Regions from separate parts of the Arthrobacter sp. V1I9 genome, predicted to be linked through region 3. Evidence: riboswitches for the same ligand, from Rfam matches in the RefSeq annotation. Region 3 holds a riboswitch; each other region holds the start of a gene.
The links. A riboswitch is a leader RNA that binds a small molecule or an ion and turns the genes downstream of it on or off. The one in region 3 is predicted to bind S-adenosylmethionine.

Region 1 (3,829 bases), 2.4 Mb from region 3:
TGCAGAAAGAGCTGACCGCGGAACTGAACGAGCTGTTTGCCAGCATCGCGTAGCGGTTTCCACTGCCGCAGTACCGACCGCCGCCGGGCTTCCTTCGAGTAGCTGCCGCACTTCCCGCCGCTAAGCGGGGGGAGCTTTTGGCTGCGCGATCAGCTGCGCTTCGAGGCCGGAAAGCAGGATGGTGATGCCCTGGTCCAGCTCAGCCTCGCCGTCATATTCGGCGAGCGCCGGAGCCAACGCACGGAGATGGGGAAACTCTTTGAACGGCAGCCGGTGCAGCCCTAGCCGAAGCAGCACTTCATTCTCTTCGGGGTCAACCACGAACTCCTGCAGTTCGTTCAGAAGGTGGCCATAGAGGAACCCGTAGTAGGCCCTATAGACGTGGAGGGCGTCGGCAGGGCTGAATCCGGCGCCAATCAGCAGGGCGAGAATCTGCTCCAGCGGGCGCAGGGTGCCCAGCGGGCGCAGACCCAGCGGAGTGGAGAGCGGCCTCGTCACCAGCAGCGGCACCACGTTGGGATGTTCGAGCGCGAGCCGCCGAAGGTTATGCGCGATGTGCCGAAGCTGGGCTTTCCAGTCGGGGTCCTCCGGGTGGATGGGCAGTTCGTTGAGAACGAGCTCCGAAACGCCATCGAGCAACGCCGCCCGGTTCTCTGCGTAGCGGTAAAGGCTCATCGGATCCCGGCCCAGCTCCTGCCCCAGCCGGCGCATGGTCAGCGCGTCAAGGCCTTCCGCGTCCACCAGCTCCAATGCCTTGTTGAGCACCAGATCACGGTTGAGCCGCTCCTTTGGGGCGCGGCCCTTGGCAGGGCCGGGGGTTTTCGGGGAGGGCATGATTTTTCCGTTCTGGAGCCGGCGGCAAGCGTTCTGGAGAGGGTATCTCCAAACGCTTGCTGTATATGTAGTCTACGGGTAAAGTCTACATTGTAGTAAGGGCGTTGACACCGCTCAATCCATCGATTCCAAAGGTCTCGATCACCCCTCCGTGGCCCCGTGCAGGGCATTGAGGATTTCGCTGCTGTAGCCGAACGGCGGTACACACGCACTTAGCGAAGGGACGCCGTCATGGCACATTCGCAGTTCGATCTTTTTCTCCAGGAAGCCACCCACCTCGACCAAGCGTCCGACCACAGCCTCAGCGGTGACCGCCTTTATGGTCTCTACACCAGCTGGTGCTTCATCAACCAGCAGGCACCCGGAATGGAAGCCGCCTTCTGGGCAGGCATGAAGCACAGGATCAGCCCGAGCCATAACGGCCTGCGGATGAAGGGTCCGGCCGCAGCCGACTACATCCTGGCGAGCTGCCCCGGGATCGTATAAACGACATCAAAGGAAAGGCGTGAAGCGCCCCCCAGCGGGCAGCCCTTCACGCCTTTCGTTTGCTCCAACAGCTGGGCGGCCGCCCCGCTCAGTTACGGAACATGACGACGGCGGCGATGCGGTGCCGCGCGCCAAGTGTTACTTTTTTGGGGAGTAATGAGTACCGGCGTCAAGCCCTGACTGGCCGGTCGGCAACCCTCCTTTCGCGGCGGGGTGCCTCAGGTGAATACTCGGCATATCGACCGAATCGTGTTGCAAGCGTGAAAGAAGGAGATCCGTCGTGTCTGACGCACCTGCCCCTGAAGAAAGACTCTCCTACCGGCTCGTTACCGGGCCCGATGACAGGTCTTTCTGTGAACGGGTTTCGACCGCCCTGGCCGAGGGCTATGTGCTTCACGGCAGCCCTGCCGCCACGTCCAACGGCGGCAAGGTGATTGTTGCGCAAGCCCTGGTTCTTCCGGCAGCCATCGCTTCCGCCGATGCAGCAGTTGCTACCGCCGTGGATGACCTCGAATCCGCGGGCGACGACCTTGAGTTCGACGGCGAGGGCCACGCATGAGCTACGCAGGAGACCTGACGCCCCAGGAGGCATGGGACAAGCTGGAGCAGGGCGCCATCCTGGTGGATGTGCGCACCGAAGGCGAATGGGCCCACATCGGTATCCCGGACACAAAGGCCACCGACAACGATCCGCTGTTCATCCAGTGGACGTTCCCGGGGGGCATCCCCAACCCGGATTTTATTACTCACCTGACGCAGCAGGCGCCGGAGGACGCTTCGGCCGAACTGGTATTCCTGTGCCGCTCGGGGCAGCGTTCCATCGCGGCCGCCATTGCTGCCACCCGGGCCGGCTTCACCTCCTACAACGTGCTGGAGGGCTTCGAGGGCGAACCCGACCGGTACGGCGAACGCACCGTCAACGGCTGGAAGAACCGCGGCCTGCCCACCAATCTCGGAAAGAACTAAGTGACCTTTAACGAAGACGCCGCCGGCTGGAGCCCCGACACCCAGGCCGTCCGTGGCGGACTTGACCGCACCAATTTCCAGGAAACCAGCGAGGCGGTGTTCCTGAACTCAGGGTTCGTGTATGAATCCGCGGCTGCGGCAGAGCGCGCTTTCACGGGCGAGGACGAGCGCTTTGTGTACTCCCGCTACGGCAACCCCTCCGTGGCTACCTTCCAGGAGCGGCTCCGCCTCCTCGAGGGCACCGAGGCGTGCTTCGCGACAGCGTCCGGCATGTCCGCCGTCTTCACCGCCCTGGGTGCCCTGCTGGCTGCCGGCGACCGCGTGGTTGCCGCCCGCTCGCTGTTCGGTTCCTGCTTTGTGATCCTGAACGAAATCCTGCCGCGCTGGGGTGTGGAGACAGTGTTCGTGGACGGCCCGGACCTGGAGCAGTGGCGCGATGCCCTGTCCCAGCCCACCACCGCCGTCTTCTTTGAGTCGCCGTCCAACCCGATGCAGGAAATTGTGGACATCGCCGCTGTCAGCGAACTTGCGCACGCGGCAGGTGCCACGGTGGTGGTCGACAATGTCTTTGCCACTCCCCTGCTGCAGCGGTGCGGAAAGTTCGGCGCGGACGTGATTGTCTACTCCGGGACCAAACACATCGACGGTCAGGGCAGGGTGCTGGGCGGCGCCATCCTCGGCACCAAGGAATTCATTGACGGCCCGGTCAAGCAGCTTATGCGCCACACCGGCCCGTCGTTGTCCCCCTTCAACGCCTGGGTGCTCACCAAAGGCCTTGAGACGATGGCCCTCCGCGTCAACCACTCTTCGGCTTCAGCCCTTCAGCTGGCCGAATGGCTGGAGCAGCAGCCTGCCGTGAGTTGGGTAAAGTACCCGCTGCTGAAGTCGCACCCGCAGTATGAACTCGCCGCCAAGCAGATGAGTGCCGGCGGCACCGTTCTCACCCTGGAACTCGCGACGACGGGTGGCCGCTCGGGCAAAGAAGCGGCCTTCGCGCTTTTGGATGGCCTGCGCATCATTGATATTTCCAATAACCTTGGCGACTCAAAGTCCCTGATCACCCACCCCGCCACCACCACGCACCGTGCGATGGGTCCGGAGGGACGCGCAGCCATTGGCCTGAGCGACGGCGTCGTGCGGCTTTCGGTTGGTTTGGAGGACGTGGATGACCTGATTGGCGACCTCGAACAGGCACTGAAGCAGATTTAAAGTTTGGCTGGCGCTGCGTCCACACCGACCCCGGCAACCAGTCCTTCCCAGACACCTCCTGAGATCTTAGGGCTGGCGGACCCGCAACAGATCCGGAACCTCATCAACGTCCGGGAAATCCAAGGAGCCGCGCATCGTCACGTCTATTGCATGCTTGACCAGGGCACCAAAGCCCAAGTCCTCAGGCGCATAAGCGGTCAACGCCTTGTCCCGGACGCGGCGCTGTTCAGCTGCCCCCCGTACCACGGGCAATAACGTCCTCTACCCCCTGCCGGGCCAGGGCAAGCTCGCCCTGCTCCTGCAGTACCGGGGCGAGATAGTCCACCAGGGAACG
Region 2 (3,829 bases), 780 kb from region 3:
GGCCTGGCGCAACGCCGTTCATCAGAATGCCCCGAATGGACCGGCCTTCGCTGGTCTGCGGGGCAGCACAGCGACGCAAGAGTTCCGGGGCTCTTACCACCCAAGTTTAGCCGATCAGCTACTTTGTCCACTCGTTGGGCCGCCGCGGCCCTTCTTGCAGGGTAAAGGACCCTGCACGGGTGAAGGACCGCGGCGGGCTGTCAGCGGATGCTATTCGTCGTCGGTTTCCCCGGCCGGGCGGGAGGTCTGGGTGGCCAGGTTGTCCCAGAAGGAGGTGTCGGCGTCGGCAATTGATCCGTCAGCGATGGCAGCGGCGGTGGCGGTCAGGGTAGTGACCGTCTGCTTGATCAGGTAGCCGTTGCTTCGGAGCCCCAGGGCGTAGCCATCCAGGTAGTGGTCGGACATGCCGCGCATTTCAAACAGCAACGTCGAGATGCCGTACTCGACGGCGATGCCGTTGCGGCTGATGGTTTCGGCGCTGCCCCCCACATACTTGCCGAGGTGGCCCCAGCCTGTGGAGTCGACGCTGTTGAAAACAACGGCGCCCAACTGCTTGGACTTTTCAACAACGGCGGGATTGGCGTTGGGGGTGGTGGGGTACAGGATGGACCCGGACACAAGTTCGCCGTCACGCTGGCTGCGGGTGCCCTGGTGGTGCAGGTCGATCATGTAGTCGATCTTGTACTTGCGCATCACGTTGTTGTGCAGCGCCTGGGTTTCCGGCTGGATCTTGGCCACATGGTCCCGGTTAAGGTCCACCTCTTCGGCGTTGTACCGGGTCATATTGCGGTCGCCCTTGGCCAGGTAGTCGTCCAGCGGGAAGTTCACGTCCCCCATGGCACCGTCTGCGTTGAGCATGGGCACAATCAGGATGTTCACGCCGTCCAGGACATTCCCGGACTTTCCGGTGCCCAGGTGCTTGACGAATTCCAGCGCACCTTCGGTGGTGAGCTGTTCGTTGCCGTGCTGCTGGGTCAGGTACAGGATGGTGGGCTTGGCCGGATCCGAGATGTACTTGACCAGGTGGATGTCCCGGCCTTTCACGGTCTGCCCGATAACCTCCAGCTCCATGGCCGGCTGCTTGGTGTCCTGGTCCTTGAGGAAGGAAACCATCTGGTCATAGGAGGCCAGCTTGGATGTGGTGATCTGGCCGTTGCCGTCATAGTTGGGGCCTTCGCCCACAGCGATGGCAGGGGCGGGCGCTGCCACTACGGCCAGGGCCAGGGCTCCGGTAACTGCCAGGGTCCTGAAGGTTGCCAGGGTTTTTTTCACGGTGCGGTACCTCTTTCGAGTGCATAGGTGTGCCAGCCCGCCATGTCCCCCATCGCGGGCTGTGACAAAAGCCAACCAACCTCAGCGAAAGCTGTCAATGGATATAACAGGAATACACATGCAGTTATTACGTTTCGAAAGCGTGGCTTCGGCGCCCTGCCTGTTGCGAAACAAACCGAAGCGGATTTGCTCCCGGGGAGCCATCTGGATTTAGGTGAGAGTGAACCATCCGGAGCGGCCGAGAGACCTGGATCGCTGACGCCGCAGCAACCCCCAAGTGCAGGGACGTCCTGCCTGTGAAGGTGCTACTGCCAGGACCGATGGAAAGGAAATTTCAGCATGACCTTGAACACAGACCATATCCGCGTCACCCACGCAGGTTCCTTGCCCCGCACCGTTGAGCTGATCGCCGCCAATGCCGCACGCGAGGAAAACCCTGCCGACGTCGAGGGCTACAACGAACTCCTCACCGCGTCCGTAGTGGACCTGGTCCAGCGCCAGCAAAGCCTGGGCGTCGATATCCCGAACGACGGCGAGTACGGGCACGCCATGTCCGCGTCCGTGGACTACGGCGCCTGGTGGTCCTACTCCTTTGCCCGGATGGGCGGCCTGGAGCTGGACAATGACGCCAAGTGGGCGGTCGAACCGAAGGAATCCACCCCGGGCCACGTCCAGCTGACCGGCTTCATCCACCGCCGCGACCGCACCATCTTTTCCGAGGCCTACAACGATCCCACCAGCGGCATCTTCACGGGTGGCCCCAAGCCGTTCCCGAAGGTCACCGGCCCGCTCGTCTATACCGGCCAGGACGCCGTCGCCTCCGACATCGCCAACCTGAAGGCCGGGCTGGCGGCCACCGGACTCACGGACGGCTTTGTTGCAGCGCTCTCCCCCGGCAGCGCCTCCCGCATCACGAACGAGTACTACGCCACGGAGGAGGAGTACATCTACGCCTGTGCCGACGCGCTCCGCGAAGAGTACAAGGCCATCATCGACGCCGGCCTGATCCTGCAGATCGATGATCCCTCCATCGCCGAGAACTGGGACCAGATCAGCCCCGAACCCAACGTCGCGGACTACCTCAAGTTCACGCAGATCCGCGTGGAGGCACTGAACTACGCCCTCCGAGGCCTTCCCGAGGAGCAGGTCCGCTTCCACCTCTGTTGGGGCTCCTGGCACGGCCCGCACACCACGGACCTTCCGCTGGCGGACCTGGTGGAGACCATGCTCCAGATCAACGCCGGCGGTTACTCCTTTGAAGCTGCAAACGTGCGGCACGAACACGAATGGCGGGTCTGGGAGGACACCAAGCTTCCTGAGGGCAAGGTCATCATCCCGGGCGTCGTTTCCCATGCCACCAATGTGGTGGAGCATCCGGACCTGGTGGCCGACCGGATTGTCCGGTTCGCAGAAGCGGTGGGCCGCGAGAGCGTCATCGCTTCTACCGACTGCGGCCTCGGCGGCAGGGTCCACCCCCAGATTGCGTTCGCCAAGCTGGAAGCACTGGGCGAGGGCGCACGCCGGGCCAGCAAGCGGCTCTGGTAGCCGGAAATAGCGTAACGCCGGACCCGCCGGTGCCGTGCCCCGCTTGAATCGGGTGCGCGGGACCGGCGTTTCGTTTTGCGGGGCTTGCTAAACTGGTGAAGGCCGACCAGGAATCGGTCCACCCCATTTCAACCATCGCGGATATGTGTGCGCCACCGTGCGCCCATTTTCCGAGGTGGCAGCAACACCAATCCCCGCAGGAGATCCAGCACTACATGACAGCCCTGGCACCCGAATCTTTCCATGAGCAGCTCCTGAGCCGCCGCTACGAACCCAATGTTGCAGCCGTGAACGAACTGTGCGATTCCCTGCAGGAGGCAAAACCCGGCACTGTAGTGCCCTACGTGGACCCCATGCACGACGTCGACGAGTGCCGGATCATCAGCCTGTACTCCAACATCGGCGAGGCCGACCCGTCCGGTTTCATCACCCCCGGGGACCACGACGCTGCCACCCGGATGCTTGGCATCCAGTGGAAGCTGGGGCTGCGTCCGGAGTTCGTGATGCCCTGGAACGTCCACCCCTGGCACGTTGCCGGAGAGCCAAACGGGAAGTTCACTCCGGACCAGATCTCCGCCGGCCTCAAGCCGCTGCTCAAGTTCCTGGCACTGGTTCCGCGCGCCTCGGTTATCGTGGCACACGGCACTGAAGCCAACCGACTGGCCAACCTGCTGCTCAAAACCGAAGTGCCGCTGCTGTGGCGCCGCGGCCTGAAGACTTACAAGGTGCGCTCCCTCAGCGGCCGCGCCTTCGCCGGTTCGCCTGCGCGCCAGGAGGAGTACCTCGAGGACATGCGTGTCGCCTACGCCGACGCCATGGCACGGACAGGGCTCCAGAAAGCAGTCTGACCCCCAGAATTTTTGGACAAATACCCGGACTTCGACGCGTTTGAAGTCGTCGTATCTGTCCAAAAACTCCAGAGAACGACGGCGGCCGGTCACCTTTTTGAAAAAGGTGACCGGCCGCCGTCGAACTTTAACCCGCAGGTCAGCCTTCGATAGCTGCTTTCGCC
Region 3 (3,829 bases):
TGTGGTGATGGGTGTCGTCTTCGCCTGGCTGTATACCCGGACGCGCCGGGTAATGCCCCTGGTGATCGCTCACGCCCTGCTGGATATCGTGGCATTCGTTGGGTTCAGCCTCTTTGGCAAGGCCGTAGGACTGGGCTAGGAGACGGCAAGACAACGCCAGGCAGTGTCCGCGTACGTCACGGCGGCCCATAAACCCATCATGACAAGGGGGTCTGGCATTCCAGCGGGGGCTGGTGTGCAACTGGTGCTTCACAAGAAATGGATTCGGCCGCCATCAGCGGGTGACGCCGTTGTCACCTGCTGATGGCGGCCGAAGCTTAGGAGGGCAGTCTGCAGCACCTACCCATGCCGAGGCCCGGGCAAAGCTGCCCGGGCCCAGGGAGAGGATTAGATCGTCACAGCTCCGTTGGAGGTCTCGAACGTCACCGAAAGGATTCCGGGGGTCCCGTGCGGTGCCACCCACTCCACGGCTACGTCTTCGAGCGGCTTCTCCACCGGCTCACCCAGCCATTCAGTAACGCGGGCAGCGGAACCGGCGATAGTCAGGCAGCTCATCTTGACGTTGCTGTCGTACGCGTTGGACGGGTGCAGGGACGGGTCGCCCTCCCACTTGAGCATGTAGGGAACCTGCGGGTCGGCGATCAAACCGAGGATGCCGATTTGCTTCCAGACCAGTTCGCGGCCGTCAGGAAACTTGCGGTTGCCGTTGACCGAGGACCGCCCGAGCCGTTCTTCGAAGGGGGCCAGGTCGTCAACCTCGACGCACCAGCCCATCCAGCCGCCGCCGGCTGCAGACCGTGCACGCACTGCCTGCCCGAAGGGAGCCTTGTCCGAAGCGGGGTGGTCCAGGACCTCCACCACTTCGAGGTACTTGTGTCCCGCTAGCGGGATGATCATATTCCGGGTTCCGAACCGCGGGTGTACCCCGCCCTTCACTGCCTCAACGCCGAGGGCAGAGGAAATACGTTCGGTGGTGGCAGCCAGGCCATCGTGTTCACAGGCGTAAGAGACGTGATCCATGCGCATGGCAACATCTTGGCACTTTGTGATCGGGCTCTCAGCTAAGGGTAGCCTTACTGGGATTTCGTCTTGTGTACCGTCATTAAGCCCCCGCCGGGCCGAGGAAATCTTCCTGACTATGTTCGTCACAATCCTGTCCGGCAATCAACGCATGTTCCTACACTGAGCTCAGGTCATGAGCGCCAGTGACAAGCCCCGGCTCGCTGGCCGGCAACCCTCCATCCGCGGTGGGGTGCCCCGGGTGAGGACCTGGCTGTCCGGCACCGGCCGGATGGCAAGCGCGGCCCGCGGTGCTTCCAGCATGCCGGGCCCATGTCAAAGGAGCCTTAGTTGTCCAACGGATGGTCTTTCGAAACCCGCCAGATCCACGCCGGCCAGGAGCCGGATGGCGCCACGGGCGCCCGTGCACTTCCCATTTACCAGACCACGTCCTTCGTGTTCCCCACTGCTGAAAGCGCCGCCAACCGCTTTGCCCTGGCCGAACTGGCCCCCATTTACACCAGGATCGGGAACCCCACCCAGGAGGCCGTGGAGCAGCGGATTGCCAGCCTTGAAGGCGGACTGGGGGCGCTGCTGCTCAGCTCCGGACAGGCTGCTGAGACTTTCGCCGTCCTGAACATCGCCGAGGCGGGGGACCACATCGTGGCCAGCCCCAGCCTCTACGGCGGCACCTACAACCTCTTCGCCCACACCCTGAAGAAGTTCGGCATATCAGTCACCTTCGTGGCGGACCCGGACAACCTGGAACAGTGGCGCGCAGCAGTGCAGCCCAATACCAAGCTCTTCTTCGGCGAGGTGGTATCCAACCCGCGGCAGGACGTCCTGGATATCGAAGGGGTGTCCCACGTCGCGCACGAGGCCGGCGTGCCCCTGATCGTGGACAACACCCTGTCCACCCCGTACCTGATCCGGCCGCTGGAATGGGGCGCGGACATCGTGGTGCACTCGGCCACCAAGTACTTGGGCGGCCATGGTTCAGCCATCGCCGGCGTGATCGTGGATTCCGGAAAGTTTGACTTCGGCAAGGACCCCGCAAAGTTTCCCGGCTTCAACACCCCGGACCCCACCTACAACGGACTCGTCTACGCCCGGGACCTCGGTGCCGAAGGCGCCCTGGGCGCCAATCTCTCGTACATCCTGAAGGCCCGGGTGCAGCTGCTGCGAGACCTTGGCTCGGCAGTGTCGCCCTTCAACGCCTTCCTGATCGCCCAGGGTCTGGAGACGCTGAGCCTTCGGGTGGAGCGGCATGTGGCCAACGCCCTGGACGTGGCTCAGTGGCTGGAGTCGCGTGACGACGTCGAATCGGTCGCCTATGCCGGGCTGCCCTCCAGCCCCTGGTACGAGCGGGGCCGGAAGTACGGCCCCAAGGGGACCGGCGCCATCGTCTCGTTCAACCTCGCCGGGGGCGCGGAGGCAGGCAAGCGCTTCGTGGACGCCCTGGAACTGCACTCCCACGTGGCAAACATCGGTGACGTCCGTTCGCTGGTGATCCATCCGGCGTCGACCACTCACAGCCAGCTCTCGCCGGAGCAGCAGGTGGTGGCCGGCGTGACCCCGGGCCTGGTGCGGCTTTCGGTGGGGATCGAGCATATCGATGACATCCTGGCAGATCTCGAAGCCGGTTTCCGGGCGGCCAAGGACGCAACCGGCGCCTAGAGATACCCAGGGCACCCAACGCGGCACAAGCCGGGGAAGTCACAACCAGTCACACTCTTGGCGGCAGGCAGGGGCTGTTTCGTACACTCGAACCAGGTCATGAGTGCCAGTGACAGCCCCGGCTTGCTGGCCGGCAACCCTCCTTCCGCGGCGGGGTGCCCCGGGTGAAGACCTGGCCTGCCGGTCATTCGACGGCGGGCAAGCGCGTAGAAGAGGTCTTGCCATGACGGTTACCGTCACCCGTACAACTGTCCCTGAACATGGGATTGTCCGTTATGCCTCCATCGGGGGACTGGAGTTGGAAGCCGGCGGATACCTTCCGGACGTCACTCTGGCCTATGAAACCTGGGGCACCCTGAACGCGGACGGCAGCAACGCCGTTCTGATCGAACACGCGTTGACAGGCAGCACCCACGTGACCCGGGGCGACACCGAGGAGCCCGGCTGGTGGGAACAGCTCGCGGGGCCTGGTGCGCCGGTAGATACAAACCGTTTTTTCGTGGTGTCGATCAATATCGTGGGCGGCTGCTACGGGTCCACCGGGCCGTCGTCGTCCGCGCCGGACGGAAAGCCTTGGGGTTCACGTTTTCCATTGGTCACCCTGCGGGACAGCACCCTGGCCGAGGCCCGGCTGGCCGACCAGCTCGGGATCGGGAGCTGGTTTGCCGTGCTGGGCGGTTCCATGGGCGGCGCCCGTGCGCTCGAATGGGCGGTCACGTTTCCGGAACGTGTGCAGCGCTGCGCAGTGATCTCCGTGGGCGCCGCGAGTACCGCCGAGCAGATCGCTTTCGCCCAGGCGCAGACACTCGCCATCCGGCAGGACGCCAACTTCAACGGCGGTGACTATTACAACGGACCCGCCCCCGAGCAGGGCCTCGCCCTGGCCCGGCGCATCGCCCACATCACGTACCGCTCCCCGCGGGAACTGGACGGACGCTTCGGCCGTGAGCCGCAGGCCCCCGAATCGCCGCTCCAGGGGCAACAGCTGGCTGCCCGCGGGCGGTACCAGGTGGAGAGCTACCTGGACCACCAGGGCACCAAGCTGGTCCAGCGGTTCGATGCGAACAGCTACATCGCGATCACCGAGGCGCTGATGAGCCACGACATTTGCCGGGGACGGGGGTCGCTCGCCCAGACCCTGTCCTGTGCCAGT

Region 1: another riboswitch for S-adenosylmethionine. It lies ahead of QFZ70_RS00350 (DUF1737 domain-containing protein); the one in region 3 lies ahead of QFZ70_RS11740 (bifunctional o-acetylhomoserine/o-acetylserine sulfhydrylase).
Region 2: another riboswitch for S-adenosylmethionine. It lies ahead of QFZ70_RS15175 (cobalamin-independent methionine synthase II family protein); the one in region 3 lies ahead of QFZ70_RS11740 (bifunctional o-acetylhomoserine/o-acetylserine sulfhydrylase).

What each region holds. Positions count from the first base shown of each region.
Region 1 covers NZ_JAUSYU010000001.1:76,409-80,237, reverse strand. The annotation lists gene QFZ70_RS00365 (aminodeoxychorismate lyase) at 1-53, shown strand, start outside; gene QFZ70_RS00360 (TetR/AcrR family transcriptional regulator C-terminal domain-containing protein) at 121-834, opposite strand; gene QFZ70_RS00355 (hypothetical protein) at 1,066-1,320, shown strand; SAM riboswitch class IV at 1,473-1,587, shown strand; gene QFZ70_RS00350 (DUF1737 domain-containing protein) at 1,601-1,879, shown strand; gene QFZ70_RS00345 (rhodanese-like domain-containing protein) at 1,876-2,286, shown strand; gene QFZ70_RS00340 (O-succinylhomoserine sulfhydrylase) at 2,287-3,495, shown strand; partial or broken gene QFZ70_RS00335 (glutamate--cysteine ligase) at 3,562-3,829, opposite strand, start outside.
Region 2 covers NZ_JAUSYU010000001.1:3,263,439-3,267,267, forward strand. The annotation lists gene QFZ70_RS15170 (M14 family zinc carboxypeptidase) at 211-1,272, opposite strand; SAM riboswitch class I at 1,495-1,599, shown strand; gene QFZ70_RS15175 (cobalamin-independent methionine synthase II family protein) at 1,612-2,817, shown strand; gene QFZ70_RS15180 (uracil-DNA glycosylase) at 3,033-3,665, shown strand; gene QFZ70_RS15185 (DUF3151 domain-containing protein) at 3,805-3,829, opposite strand, start outside.
Region 3 covers NZ_JAUSYU010000001.1:2,481,097-2,484,925, reverse strand. The annotation lists gene QFZ70_RS11750 (CPBP family intramembrane glutamic endopeptidase) at 1-139, shown strand, start outside; gene QFZ70_RS11745 (VOC family protein) at 388-1,026, opposite strand; SAM riboswitch class IV at 1,192-1,307, shown strand; gene QFZ70_RS11740 (bifunctional o-acetylhomoserine/o-acetylserine sulfhydrylase) at 1,351-2,676, shown strand; SAM riboswitch class IV at 2,772-2,887, shown strand; gene QFZ70_RS11735 (homoserine O-acetyltransferase) at 2,900-3,829, shown strand, end outside.